DNA from 2 places in the Erwinia papayae genome. Region 2 is predicted to be linked to the other one. Evidence: predicted binding sites of a transcription regulator. Region 2 holds the regulator's gene; the other holds the start of a gene.

Region 1 (7,506 bases), on a different contig from region 2:
GGTTGACCTGGTCGCCATCGACAACGATGGTCATCAGATTTATGGCGAAACAGAAATTGATCAGATGCAGCAACCGCCGCAGGAGCTGATGTTATCGCCAACGGTCAACGCCACGCGGGAAGCCATTGAGGCCGTGGGCGAAGCGGATTTGATCCTGATAGGGCCCGGCAGCTTTTATACCAGCCTGATGCCGGTTCTGCTGATGCCGGAGATGGCGCAGGCATTGCGCCGTACGCCTGCGACTATGGTGTTTATTGGCAATCTTGGCAAAGAGTTAAGCCCGGCGGCCGCGCAGCTGACACTGTCAGACAAGCTGGCAATGATGGAAAAATACATTGGCAAAAAAGTCATTGATGCGGTGGTGATTGGGCCTGCGGTAAATGCCAGCAATGTCACCGATCGCCTGATTATTCAGCAACCACTGGAAGCGGCAGATATTCAGTACCGCCACGATCGTCAGTTACTTCACAGCGCGCTGGAACGCGCCGTTCAGTCGTTTGGCTGAATCATTTCGACCCTGTTGTCCGCTGAGCTTTATGGAGTGAGACGCCCGGCACTGCTGTCAGGCAGCGCCGGAACGGCAAAACCGGGCAGAAAAAATGGCTTGCTGATTGGTACGCTTTGTCGGCCGGAACCCAGTGGCCGTCCAGCCGGGGCTACGGCCACCCGACGGGCAGCTTCAGGAAGCCGCAATAAACAATTCACGCATCTGATGCAGCTGATCACGAACCTGCGCCGCTTCCTCAAACTCCAGATTCTGCGCATGCTCCTGCATTTTTGCCTCCAGCTCGTGGATTTTCTTCTGCAACCCTTTTGGCGACATATCCAGCGCCACCGCATCCTCTTCAACGATACTGCGGGAAGATTTGCCCCGGGATCTGGTTTTGTTCTTATTAATCCCCTGCCCCAGCTCCAGAATATCGGCAATTTTTTTGTTAAGCCCCTGCGGAACAATACCGTTCTGCTGATTATAAAGTTCCTGCTTTTCACGGCGACGCTCCGTCTCACCAATGGCTTTGCTCATGGATGGGGTGATCCGATCGCCGTAAAGAATGGCTTTGCCGTTCACATTACGCGCGGCGCGCCCGATAGTCTGAATCAACGAGCGTTCAGAACGCAGGAAGCCCTCTTTATCGGCATCCAGAATCGCCACCAGCGAGACTTCCGGCATATCCAGCCCTTCTCTCAGCAGGTTGATCCCCACCAGAACATCAAATTTACCCAGTCTGAGGTCACGGATAATCTCCACACGCTCGACGGTATCAATATCCGAATGCAGATAGCGCACCCGTTCGCCGTGCTCTTCAAGATATTCGGTCAAATCTTCCGCCATCCGTTTGGTCAGCACGGTGACCAGCACACGTTCGTTAATCGCCACCCTTTTACGAATTTCCGACAGCAGGTCGTCTACCTGGGTCGCGACGGGCCGGACTTCAACCAGTGGATCAAGCAGCCCGGTTGGACGCACCACCTGATCGATGATTTCACCACCGGACTTCTCAAGTTCATAATTGCCGGGTGTGGCAGAGACATAAATAGTTTGCGGTGCCAGCGCTTCAAACTCTTCAAATTTCATGGGTCGGTTGTCCAGCGCAGAAGGCAGCCGGAAACCATACTCCACCAGCGTCTCCTTACGCGCCCTGTCCCCACGATACATGCCGCCAATCTGCGGAATGGTTACGTGCGACTCATCAATCACCAGTAAACCGTCAGCGGGAAGATAGTCAAACAGCGTCGGCGGGGGTTCGCCAGGCCCGCGGCCCGACAGATAGCGTGAGTAGTTCTCAATGCCCGAGCAGTAACCCAGCTCATTCATCATTTCAAGATCAAACTGGGTCCGCTGAGACAGCCGCTGTTCTTCCAGCAGTTTATTGTTTGCCAGCAGGTTTTTACGCCTGTCGGACAGTTCCACTTTGATCTCTTCCATCGCCTGAAGAATACGCTCGCGCGGGGTAACATAGTGCGTTTTTGGATAAATGGTATAACGCGGGATCACCGAATCAATCTGCCCGGTCAGGGGATCGAAGATTGACAGCCGTTCAACCTCTTCATCAAACAGCTCGACCCGCAGCGCGTAGTCATCAGACTCTGCCGGGAAAATATCAATCACCTCACCGCGCACGCGAAAGGTGCCGCGCTGAAAAGCCTGATCGTTACGGGTATATTGCAGTTCCGCCAGTCTGCGCAGGATGGCGCGTTGATCGATGACCATTCCGCGCGTCAGGTGCAGCATCATCTTCAGATAAAGATCGGGGTCGCCCAGACCGTAAATTGCCGATACGGAGGCGACCACGATGACATCGCGGCGCTCCAGCAGCGCTTTGGTGGCGGAAAGGCGCATCTGCTCGATATGTTCATTAACTGACGCATCTTTTTCAATGAAGGTATCAGAACTGGGCACATAAGCCTCAGGCTGATAATAGTCGTAGTAAGAAACAAAATACTCCACGGCGTTATCCGGAAAAAATTCCTTCATCTCACCGTAAAGCTGAGCTGCTAAGGTTTTATTGGGTGCCAGTACCATAGTGGGACGGTTAAGATCGGCAATCACATTGGCGACGGTAAAGGTTTTACCTGAGCCGGTTACGCCGAGCAGCGTCTGATGAGCCAGACCGTCCTCCAGTCCCTCTTCAAGGCGGCGGATGGCTTCAGGCTGGTCGCCGGAAGGTTTGAATTCGGAGTTGAGTTTAAAAACTTTGCTCATTACAAGGCTACCCGCATAAAAATTACATCCACCGGATTCTGATTTTACTCTGCCCTGACATTTTTTCCAGAAAAAAATACTGGATATAATTACAGTTGTGTTGCATGATGTTTATCCACTGTTGGGAAAATGATTTTTGAAAATGCGCGCAATGTTTCCCCCTTCCCCTGCACGGCATTTTATCCCCAGGGGGGGGCCATGCTTTAACATTTGTCAAGATGTGCTGACAAAATGCCTGAGTTGGTATCAGGTGGCGTTTCCTGTCGCTTGCTTTTATTCAAAATATTGAAATATAACAACTTTATATTTTAGTTAAGTTTCGCACCAACTTAAGCGCAGCCCGCACCCGCTCTCGTTTCTCGCAGGTTTTCAGCCGTTCATGCACAAGTTTATCCACAGGAATAGTGGATAACTGATTACAGCGCCTGAGCCGTCTGATGTGTATAAATTGTTCCAGCGCCATAAAGCAGGCGGCAAATATTTTTTTTTGAATTTTTTTTTCCGGCTCGTAAGTATTAGCGGGACTGAACTGCATATTTACAGAATAAGTACTACTTTTTTTTTCAGTTTTTTGCTGGCCTTTTTTACCCCCTGGCTCTTTCCGTCGTGCTGGAGAAGAGGTGGCAGGCACCACAAAAGTGCAGATGAAAATGACCTGGGGCAATTGTTTAACAATTCTGACCATTAACGCGGCTGATTATTTACTTTATTACCCTGTTTCGGTGTTTTTGAAAACTGGCCCGTTAGTTGCATGATTTACCACAACCGCCCTGTGCAGAGACGCGGGAAACAACAACCGCAGGCCATGCGCAGCTAAGACCGTTAGCCAGACAGCGGAAAGTGGATGCAATCAGGTGCGATCTAAAACTGTATGAAGGAGAGTGTCAGATGCTCAGCTTACGTTCAATCAACCAGTTCTACGGGCAAAATCACATTCTCTGGGACGTAGATCTGGATTTGCCTCCTGGCACCTGTACCGGCGTGCTGGGGCAGTCAGGAATGGGTAAAACCACCCTGGTTAACTGCATCATGGGCCATCTGCCCATTAACAGCGGCTCGATGATCTGGCAGGAGGCGAATCTGCCACCGCAGAATTTGCTGCTACAACCGATGGAACAGCGTGCAGCGTTAGGCATTGGCTATGTGCCACAGGGGCGGCAGATTTTCTCGCAGTTAAGCGTGGAAGAAAACCTGCAAATTGCCCTGCTGGCAGGCGCGGGCCATGAACGTCATCGCGCCATTCCTCAGATGGTTTATGACCTGTTTCCCGCACTCTATTCCCTGCGACACCAGCGCAGCGGTGAGTTAATGCCTGACCAGCAGCAGCAGCTGGCGCTGGCCAGAGCGCTGGTGTTAAAGCCAAAGTTGTTAATTCTCGATGAGCCAACGGAGGGGATGTCGCCCTGGCTGGAAGAAGAAATGGGTAATCTGATCCACCGGCTGAATCACGATTTTGGTCTGACTATCCTGCTACTGGAACAACGCATTTCATTTATTCGCCGCGTGGCCGACTATTTTTTACTGCTGCACCGTGGGCGCAATGTTGCTCATGGCAGGGTTGCCCAGTTGGATGAACGCATTATTAATACCTGGCTGACGGTGACATGATTGTTTTCAGCCAGACACCTGTATGGATGCGCAGATCCGCTGCCAGTTTGTTCCCGAAACACCCGGGCTGAATATCAGACATTATTCAGCCCGGAAACCTGTTGCTGCATGACTTTTACGCAGAATGAGCCTCAGATACGTCGGGATCAGCAGGATAAATATCGGTAACGATGAACCGAGTCCCGTACCTCTGATTCAGATCCGTTCTCTGCTTGTTTTACACTCACCGTAAAAGCTGAGCGCTAAAATCAAAACAGCTAAATGGATTTTTCAATCTTCAGATATTTCTGTCACCTGGCAGCTATCATATTCAGACGGGCGATATTTTTCCCTGCCCACAACGCCATACTTAACAGAACAATCGTTCTGAAAAATATCTCTTTTCGGTTCAGGCTTTTCCAGGTTTAACTTCCTGTATATAGCAGGAAGTTAAATATCAGTTTTATCGCCACTTCCATCTATACCATCATAGTCGTCGCCATATTGGTCGCCATAGTCATATCCATCTCCACTCGAGGCCAGCTCGATTTTATCAGAACTGAAGTTCATTTCAGGAGAATTGGCATATTCAGACTGCCAGCCGGAATAAGCCTGTGAAATACCCTTTTCCAGACCTGAAATTGTGCTCATATCGCAACTGTTATCAGGTTTCAGGCCATCAGGCAGCCCTCCATCATGACTGTTATTTTCACCAAAAAACCGGTGACAGACTAAATAGCCCACTCCACAAGCGGCAACTGCTGTTGCTGAATACATAAAAATTTTTTCATAGTTAAATTGTCTTTCCCAGCACACAGATTATTGGTTTTTTTAGTGTTTTCCTGCTCCGGAACCATTCTATAGGTTCTACCGTCACTGAGAAAAATTTCTTTCTCTACGTCGTTATCAGATGCATTAATCTGTCGGTTTGCCGACATCAAAAAAACTGACTTTATTTTTTAATACAATTACTTAACAGTGTACCAAAAGTTTTTACGTGCGATAATTTCAATGAGTCTGGCTTTGTGAGAATGGGCTTATCTTCACTAAGATTAATAACCGATGATAAATTTTTTGAGAATCCTCCCGGATTCTTTTTCTCTCCATTTTTATACTCTGAAGATAAATCAGGGTAAATTTTTTGTGAACCGACACTTCCTTCCGTCTTTACAGGTCCCATATTAAATCCCTATCATAAAAATCAATCTGATAAAAAAGCGTGAAAATAATACATTATCCCTGAAGAGAAAAATGTGAAAAAACGCATTTAATACTGAGCAGGATCATCCGGTTGAATGATCACTCAGATGAAAAACGGGTAATATTGATTTTTTGTAATAGCCTGTACCAGATTAAACAATGCCAGACGGCTGTTTAATCTGATAAAGCGGCAAAGAATAATGGACAGTTTCTTGAAAACTCCCCTCTTTCGCTAATTTAATTTCCGATAAAAAAATAAGAGCGCAGGCCTGTTTACCCGACCATCAAATTACTCCGGCAGCCGGACGAAATCCGCAAGGCTGTCAAACTGATTGATGTCGGTCAGATAAGGGATCTCGCCGAGCATGGGTACGAAAAGGCGGTGTTGTAGCGTTGCCAGATACTCAGCATGTCGTCTGCCAGGAGGGTGGATGCCGTTAGCAATCCAGCCTGCCAGCCGTAGCCCGCTGCTCTCAATTGCCTGCGCAGTAAGCATCGCATGATTAATACACCCCAGCTTAACCCCTACCACCAGCACCACCGGTAACTGCTCCTGCTTTACCCAGTCGGCAAAGGTCGTTTCAGTCGAAAGCGGCGTATACCAGCCGCCGGCACCTTCGGTTAATACCCAGTCAGCCTGACTGGACAACTTTGCCAGCCCGGCTGACAGTTGTGAAAACAGAATGGGCCGCTGCTCTTCTGCGCTGACAATATGGGGAGAAGTCGGCTCCAGAAACGCCATGGGATTAATATCATCATAAGGCAGTGATACCGCGCTGTTGCGCTTCAGCGCCAGTGCATCTTCGTTACGAATGCCTTCAGGCGTCTGCTCGCAGCCCGACGCCACCGGCTTGTAACCAACACAACGATAGCCTGCCGCCTTCGCCGCCTGTAACAGAGCGGTGCTGGCAACCGTTTTGCCCACTTCGGTATCTGTACCGGTAATAAACCAACGTTTAGTCACAATCAATCACTCCATACATCAGGTGGTAACTGAGCAGAAATCCGCGTCTGTCCTGCGGCCAGTAACGCGTTAACAGCGGTAAATGCCGACGGCTGAACAGGGCAGTCTGTCGCCCCTGATGCAAATGGGTCACCCCGGTGCCTTTCAGAGAGCGCAGGGCACTAAGTACATCTGGAAATGCCAGCGTCAACGTCTGCTGTTGAAAACGTGCCGCCAGTGGCTGACCTGCCCGCTGTATCGCATCAACAGTCAGAAAGCGATTGACAGGTGCCGATAAATCAAGCTGCTGCCAGGCAATATTCAGTTCGCTCAGGCTGCCGGCGGCGAGCGTTGAGAACAGCACCTGGCCGCCTGGCCGGGTCACCCGATGCATTTCACACAGGGCCACCCTTAAGTCACTGCACCATTGCACGACAAGGTTGCTCCAGCAAAGGTCAAAGCTCGCATCAGCAAACGGCAGGGCTTCGATGTCACCTGACTGATAACCATCGGCAACCTGCTGGGAGCGCGCATGACGCAACATATCGGCTGATAAATCCAGCGCGGTGACATGATTCCCGGACCGCCGCCAGCGCTGACTGAACCAGCCGGTTCCGCATCCCGCATCAAGTATTTTCTGGCCCTGCTGTCGCCGCGCAAAGGTGGCCAGATAGTCACCGCTTTGTCGTTGCAGTTCCGCGTGTTGATCATAGCCGGTGGCGGCCCGACCAAAAGCCTGTGCAATGGCAGGTTTATTGACGGTTTGCATTTTGCAACGCCTCCAGTAAGCGATGAATATCTTCTGTCTGGTGCTGCGCGGTCAGGGTTATTCTCAGCCGTGCCGTACCCGGCGGGACCGTCGGCGGACGAATAGCGGTCAGCCAGCAGCCCTGTTCTCTCAGCGCCTGCGCCCGTTGTATCGCCAGATGTTCATCGCCCACGATCAGCGGCTGTATAGCCGTGTCGGACGGCAATATATTCAGCCCCAGCTGCGCTGCCCCCTGACGAAAAAGGGCAATATTTCTGCGCAGTCGATGGCGTAATTCATCCCCCTGCTGAATACAGGAAAGTG
Region 2 (7,506 bases):
GCGTGGAAAGAAGTCTGCCAATAAATAAATTTCAGGCATACAGCCGTCTGATGCGTATCGATAAGCCTATCGGCTCGCTGCTGCTGCTGTGGCCGACACTGTGGGCGCTGTGGCTGGCAGGGGGGAAAATCCCGCCGCTAAACATACTGCTGGTCTTTGTGCTGGGCGTTTTTTTTATGCGTGCCGCTGGTTGCGTGGTGAATGATTTTGCCGACCGTAAAATTGATGGTCATGTTAAACGCACCCGCTCACGCCCGCTGCCCAGCGGTGCCGTCACCTCCAGAGAGGCCCGCTGGTTATTTGCCGGGCTGGTACTGATTTCATTCTGTCTGGTGTTGACCATGAATGCGATGACCATCTGGTTATCGTTTGGTGGTCTGGCTCTGGCCTGGATGTATCCTTTTATGAAGCGTTACACCCACCTGCCACAGGTGGTGCTGGGCGCGGCGTTCGGCTGGGCTATTCCAATGGGCTGGGCGGCGGTGAGTGAGTCTGTGCCACTTGCCTGCTGGCTGTTATTCTTCGCCAATATCTGCTGGACGGTGGCGTATGACACTCAGTATGCGATGGTGGACCGTGATGATGATTTACGTATTGGCGTAAAATCCACCGCCATTTTATTTGGTCGTTTTGACAAGCTGATTATTGGCTTACTGCAATTTGCCACACTGATGCTGATGGCGCTGACGGGCTGGATGATGCAGCTGGGTGGGGCGTTTTACTGGTCAGTTTTGCTGGCTGGCACCTTGTTTATTCACCAACAAAGGCTGATCGTCGGTCGGGATCGGGATGCCTGTTTCCAGGCTTTTCTCAATAATAATTACGTCGGACTGGTGCTGTTTGTTGGCATTGCACTGAGTACAGGGCCTGTTGCAGGCTGGCTGTGAGTAGCCACGGTTAAGGGAGGGTTAACGTCGGATGAAAAAGAATTGTCCGTCGATGGTGCCGTCCCTGGCGTGCGAGCCTCAGCTTGATGTACTGGCCGGGCTGAGGCACTGCGCGCTCAGCCTGCGCTCAACGCCTATTCGTGTGCCACCGCACTCTCAATGGTCATTCTGACTTCCTGAGTAATCAAATCTGCCAGCATCTGGTAAACCTTTTGCGTCTGTTCAACCAACGCATCACCGGTATCACTGATATAACCCTCATCACGCAGCGTCAGTACCAGCGTGGAAAACACCGCTTTGTCGAAGAATTCAGGCGCATTAATCCCGTGCAGCACCGATAAACGCTGAGCCATAGTGCGGCTCTCTTTTTCCAGCGTGCCACGATTAATGGATGGATTAGCGCTGAGGATTGAAAAGGTAATAGCGTAGCGTTGCAGCGTCTCCCGCACTCCGGCGGCGAGGAGTTGCAACGTATGGAAACGCAAGGTGCTCAGACGCAGGGTATGTTCATCGGCATTCAGCAGATTCTGTCGGGCCATCTCACTGACCAGCGCATCCAGTAAGGATGGCAGCGCTTCTTTTTCCCAACGCAGGAACAGCTCAGTTTTCAGCATCGGATAAATGACGCTGACCTGACGGAGCAGTTCGGCACGGGTTATCTCGCGATGTTGCATCAGGATCACGGCGATGACCGAAGGCATCACCAGCATATGGTGAATATTGTTACGGTAGTAGGTCATCAGTACCGCCTGCTCGCGTGGCAATACAATGATTTCACCAATGTTATCCTGCTCAATTTCGAACTTATTCATCCCCAGAGCATGATCCAGCAGCTTCTCTGGCGTCATCTCTGGCACCGTTGCATCTGGCGAATAAGGCACATTGCGCATCAGCTGGGTATAGCAGCTTAATTGATCGATCATCTGCTCGCGGGTCAGTGAGCGCTGACGTGAAGAGAGCAGTGCCGTTACACACAGGTTCATGGCGTTGGCTGCCCCGGCATTGTTGATCCGCACCATCACCCGCTGAGCGATATCGTTTACCGCTGGCGTCAGCCACGCCGGACGTTGTGACTCCAGCGGGTCAATGGCCTCACGCCATTCCGGAACATGCTTGTTCAGATAACTTACCAGCGGCAGAGGTTCACCGAAGTTGACATAGCCCTGGCCGAGATTGCGCAACTTACGCAAGCCGTGCACCATCTGCACAAAGCCTTCTTTCTCCTTGGTCGCACCACGCAGCTCTTTGGCGTAGGTTCCCACCTCCATCACATGCTCATAACCAATATAAATCGGCACCAGGGTAATAGGACGATTACCCCCACGAAGCATGGCCTGGATAGTCATCGACAGCGTGCCGGTTTTTGGATCCAACAGGCGGCCAGTGCGGGAGCGCCCGCCTTCAACGAAGTATTCAACGGAATAGCCACGGGTAAACAGTTCGCCGAGATATTCGCGAAATACGGTGGAATAGAGCTTATTACCCTTGAAGGTGCGGCGAATAAAGAAAGCACCAAGGCGGCGGAAAATGGGCCCGGCGGGCCAGAAGTTAAGGTTGATCCCGGCGGCAATGTGCGGCGGCACCAGTCCCTGATGATAGAGCACGTAGGAGAGCAGCAGATAATCCATGTGGCTGCGGTGGCAGGGGACGTAGACGATTTCATGTCCGTCCTGCGCCAGCTGAAGCACGCGTTCACCGCCGTTGACGTTAATGCCCTGATAGAGCTTGCTCCACAGCCAGCCCATCACACGGTCGGTCAGGCGGATAGCTTCATAAGAAAAATCGGCCGCGATCTCTTCCATCAGTTCGACGGCATTTTGCTGTGCTTTCTCGCGGGAGATTTTTTTACTGCGCGCTTCATCTTCTATTGCTTTAGCAATCGCTTTGGACTGCAACAGCTTGTTGAATAAATCCTGACGTACGGGCAGACGAGGCCCGATGGCGGCCAGTCGCTGGCGGGCGAAGTGCATACTCGCGACTCTTGCCAGCTTCTGGGCAATAGTTTTGTCGGTGCCGTGCTCCGTGGCCATCCGGCGCAAAGAGACAATGGGAGAAAAACGCACAAAGCTGTCCCGGCCCAGCCAGAGTACGGCAAAAAATTTCTGAATGCCGTTCAGCACCCGCAAATGGGGCTGTTCTTCACCCTGGACTTCACGGCCCGGCGCCCGGCCAAACATCACCGAAACAGGCACCATTTGCACGTCAAGACGCGGGTTACTGCGGTGTAAATCCAGATAATCGTGAAACAGCTTCACCGATTCAAGATTTGGTACAAAGTAGGGGAATACGCGGGGACCATCATGAATAAATACGTGGCGTGGCAGTACCGTACCATCGATTTCCAGAGGTTCCAGCGGGTCGGGGAGTTCCTGCTTGCGGCACTGCTCGCGCAGGGCCAGTAGATCGGCCTTTGAATCGTATGGCAGCACATACATAATAGGACGTGAGGTGTCCAGCCCCAGTTCAGCAATCGGCTCAGCAGGGATTGCTTTACTCTTTACCAGAAATTTAACCGGTAAATTCAGTATGTTATAATAAAACTTACGCCAACCTGACATAGACAATATGAAGCCTCTTGTTAGCAAAACGCCGCAAGCATACCAGAAAGCGCCATTGAGATCTTTGGTGTTACAAAATGTGCTATCTCCAGTTAATGACGTCATTATCACATAAAGGTTTTACCCCTATGGCAAACCGTGTCAGCGGATTGACCCGCATCATAAAAGCAGCAGGCTACTCATGGAAAGGTCTTCGCGCCGCATGGCAGAACGAGGCTGCTTTTCGTCAGGAGGCCGTAGTGGCTGTCGTGGCGGTTATCGTTGCCTGCTGGCTGAACGTCGACGCCGTCACGCGTGTTTTACTGATAGGCTCTGTCGTGCTGGTGATGATCGTTGAGATGATCAACAGCGCGATTGAAGCCGTGGTGGATCGGACGGGCAGCAACTTCCATCTGCTATCTGGCCGGGCCAAGGATATGGGCTCCGCCGCAGTGTTGCTGGCTATCATGCTGGCGATTTTCGTCTGGGTCACCTTGTTAGTCAGCTATTTTCGTTAGCGCTCGCATAATCTGACAAATGACTGTTTTTTGCCTGAATTTTGGTTTCCAACGCGCAAATACCTGTATATAATCACAGTCGACTGTATAAACAACCAGGGGGCGGGATGAAAGCATTAACGGCAAGGCAGCAACAGGTTTATGACCTGATACGTGATCACATTAACCAGACCGGCATGCCACCCACGCGGGCAGAAATTGCCACCCGGCTTGGTTTCCGCTCCCCCAATGCGGCGGAAGAACACCTCAAGGCTCTGGCGCGTAAAGGCGTGATTGAAATTGTCTCCGGAGCCTCACGGGGAATCCGTTTGATGATGGAAGAAGAAGAAGGTCTGCCACTGATAGGCCGTGTGGCCGCCGGTGAGCCGCTGTTAGCCGAACAGCATATTGAAGGGCACTATCAGGTTGATCCTGGCCTGTTTAAACCGGGGGCGGATTTTCTCCTGCGTGTCAGCGGTATGTCGATGAAAGATATCGGTATTATGGATGGCGATCTGCTGGCGGTACATAAAACGCAGGATGTGCGTAACGGCCAGGTTGTGGTGGCACGGATTGACGATGAAGTTACCGTCAAGCGTCTGAAAAAACAGGGCAACGTGGTCCATCTTTTGCCGGAAAATAACGAATTCCAACCGATTGTTGTCGATCTTAATAAGCAAAGCCTGTCCATCGAAGGTCTGGCAGTGGGCGTCATCCGTAACGGCAACTGGTTGTAATGCCTCGCGCAACAATAATCATGCAGCTTGACTGGTCACCGTTCCGTCTGGAGTGAGGGCTGAATGGTGAATCCGTTACGCAGTGGGCGATGATGCGATTATTCAGCTCCTCTGATAAGCACCTCTGGCGGCTGGCATTGCCGATGATCCTTTCCAATGTCAGCGTGCCGCTGCTGGGTCTGGTTGATACCGCTGTGACAGGCCACCTTGATAATTCCAGCTATCTTGGCGGTGTGGCCGTCGGCACCACCATTACCAGCTTTCTGTTTATGTTGTTTCTTTTTCTGCGGATGAGTACCACCGGACTGACAGCTCAGGCGTTTGGCGCGAGAGATAAAACTGTGCTGGCTCGTGCGCTGATTCAGCCGCTACTTATCGCGCTGATGGCCGGAACCATCCTGATCCTGTTCAAATCACCGCTTAATCATCTTGCCCTGACGGTTATCGGTGGCGACCCTGCGGTATTGCATCAGGCCGTGCAGTTCCTGAATATTCGCTGGCTGAGCGCCCCTGCCACCCTCGCCAACCTGGTGCTGTTGGGCTGGCTGCTGGGCGTACAGTATGCCCGTGCTCCGGTTATCCTGCTGGTGGTGGGAAACCTGGTCAATATCGTACTGGATGTGTGGCTGGTTATCGGCCTGAAGTGGGGGGTGCAGGGGGCTGCTATGGCAACCGTGATTGCTGAATACTGCTCACTGATAATCGGGTTATACATGGCAGGGCGGGTGATCCGGTTACGTGGCATCACACTGGCTATGTTACTGACAGCATGGCAGGGCGATCTGTCACGGCTACTGCGGCTGAATCGTGACATTATGCTGCGCTCGCTGATGCTTCAACTGTGTTTTCTGTCAATGACCATTCTTGGGGCACGCCTCGGTAGTGAGGTGGTGGCGGTCAACGCCGTACTGCTGATGTTCCTGACCTTTACCGCCTATGCACTGGACGGATTTGCTTACGCCGTCGAGGCCTGTTCGGGTGAGGCATATGGTGCCCGCGACGGCAAGGATCTGCTGCGTGTATGGCATGCAGCCTGCCGTCAGGCAGGACTGGTGGCGCTATTTTTTTCGCTGATATATGCCATTGCCGGCCCGCATATTGTGGCTTTACTGACTTCAATTGCTGAATTGCGGCAGCAGGCAGATGCTTACCTGTTCTGGCAAATATTAATGCCTGTTTGCGGTGTCTGGTGCTATCTGCTTGATGGCATGTTTATTGGGGCAACACGAGCCAGAGAGATGCGTAACGGTATGGTGGTGGCAGCGGCTGGCTTCGGTCTGACGCTGTTTAGTGTACCGCTGCTGGGAAATCATGGTCTGTGGCTGGCGGTAACGGTTTTCCTGCTTTTACGTGGTCTGACGTTATGGCTAATCTGGCGACGACACTGGCAGAACAGCAGCTGGTTTGCCTGATGACATATCTTGTTACCCTATGCGGCACTGATGCAAGTCTTTTATTTTCATGATTTTTTCCCCAATTTATTTTTCAGGTTATTCCTCCGGAAGTTTTGCGCAGGAAGTTTGCCAGATTCCAGCTAGAATTAACCATAAGTTCAGCATTTTTGTAGCGTTTCATTTTGTTGTTAAGCGTTTTGCTGGGACGATATCACTAAATCCGTTAAGATCTGATTGAAGGAATAATGCCATGAATAAAGATGAAGCCAGCGGTAACTGGAAACAGATTAAAGGTAAAGTGAAAGAGAAATGGGGCAAGCTGACTGACGACGATATGACGGTTGTGGAAGGTAAACGCGATCAGCTTGTGGGAAAAATTCAGGAACGCTATGGCTATGCGAAAGACCAGGCAGAGAAAGAGGTTAGCGACTGGGAAAGCCATAATAACCACCGCTTCTGAAATAGTCTGACTCTCTCATCAACGGCACAGGGAAGGTGCCGCCCTCATCGTTCCGCTCCGTCCCCACCCACTCCAGCTGGTTATTATTACCAGTATGAAAGCTACTGACGTCCACGCTTGCGGCTGGTTACCGTATGATCATGCTGACACACATCCTGATGGGTGCAGGCTTCCACCTCCACGCATTCCCGACACAACCCATGCGCCTCGATAACACTGTTGGTCAGAATAAATCCTGAAGGCAGGGCCAGCGACTTGAGGATTTTTTCGACACCATCGGCATGTTGCTCCGCCACGGCACCACAGCGATCGCAAATCAACATGGCAGAGGTGTGGGATGGCTGCTCAAAATGATGGCAAACCACATAGCTGTTAGTGGATTCAACCCGATGCACAAATCCCTGCTCCAGAAGAAAATCCAACGCACGATAGACGGTGGGCGGTTTTGCCTGCGGTTCACTGGCGCGGAGCAAATCGAGCAGGTCATAAGCGCTAATCGCCCCCTGATGCTGGCACATCAGACGCAGTACCTCCAGGCGTTGAGGAGTGAGCCTGACATTGCGTTGCTGGCAGAGTGTCTCTGCCTGCGCCAGGATTTTTTCAGCACTACTGATGTTCATGGTTTTCCCCCAGGCCAGATCGGAATGTTATGTTATCACGCCCACTGTGAAACACCGAATGCCCGCCATCGGGCCATCTTAAGCCACCTGATTAAAACTAACCCTCCGATTAAACAACAGAAATGCAGGGTATTTGCGTTATGTGTTGATGGTGAAATTTTGTTAATGTGTCGGCGCGGGTAATTCAGTGCCATATGATTTCTGTAAAACGTTGCTAATGTAATTTGCAGCCTGAGACCATCCTGACTACCTTTTGTTAATTATCTGAGGCGATTACCTGCGTGGCAGGCTTTGTTGTTATGGCTGACTCGCCTCTCTGTTAACAGATAAATAAAACAACAATAAGCAGATAAACCACTGCATTCTTACTTAAT

What was found. Region 2 encodes LexA, which represses DNA repair genes until DNA is damaged. Its sites were predicted from a motif close to TNCTGTATGTACATACAGNA; they were not measured.
Region 1: the regulator LexA is predicted to act here: its motif matches at 2,782-2,801, upstream of uvrB (excinuclease ABC subunit UvrB).

The regions. Positions count from the first base shown of each region.
Region 1 covers NZ_JBZCHT010000009.1:1,778,888-1,786,393, forward strand. The annotation lists gene AC3RPL_RS13200 (gluconeogenesis factor YvcK family protein) at 1-505, shown strand, start outside; gene uvrB (excinuclease ABC subunit UvrB) at 680-2,704, opposite strand; gene AC3RPL_RS13210 (hypothetical protein) at 3,006-3,389, opposite strand; gene AC3RPL_RS13215 (ABC transporter ATP-binding protein) at 3,593-4,312, shown strand; gene AC3RPL_RS13220 (hypothetical protein) at 4,742-5,068, opposite strand; gene AC3RPL_RS13225 (hypothetical protein) at 5,244-5,471, opposite strand; gene bioD (dethiobiotin synthase) at 5,781-6,455, opposite strand; gene bioC (malonyl-ACP O-methyltransferase BioC) at 6,448-7,203, opposite strand; gene bioF (8-amino-7-oxononanoate synthase) at 7,187-7,506, opposite strand, start outside.
Region 2 covers NZ_JBZCHT010000013.1:20,651-28,156, reverse strand. The annotation lists gene ubiC (chorismate lyase) at 1-1, shown strand, start outside; gene ubiA (4-hydroxybenzoate octaprenyltransferase) at 21-887, shown strand; gene plsB (glycerol-3-phosphate 1-O-acyltransferase PlsB) at 1,022-3,445, opposite strand; gene AC3RPL_RS16275 (diacylglycerol kinase) at 3,574-3,942, shown strand; gene lexA (transcriptional repressor LexA) at 4,050-4,658, shown strand; gene dinF (MATE family efflux transporter DinF) at 4,751-6,070, shown strand; gene AC3RPL_RS16260 (CsbD family protein) at 6,303-6,512, shown strand; gene zur (zinc uptake transcriptional repressor Zur) at 6,614-7,132, opposite strand.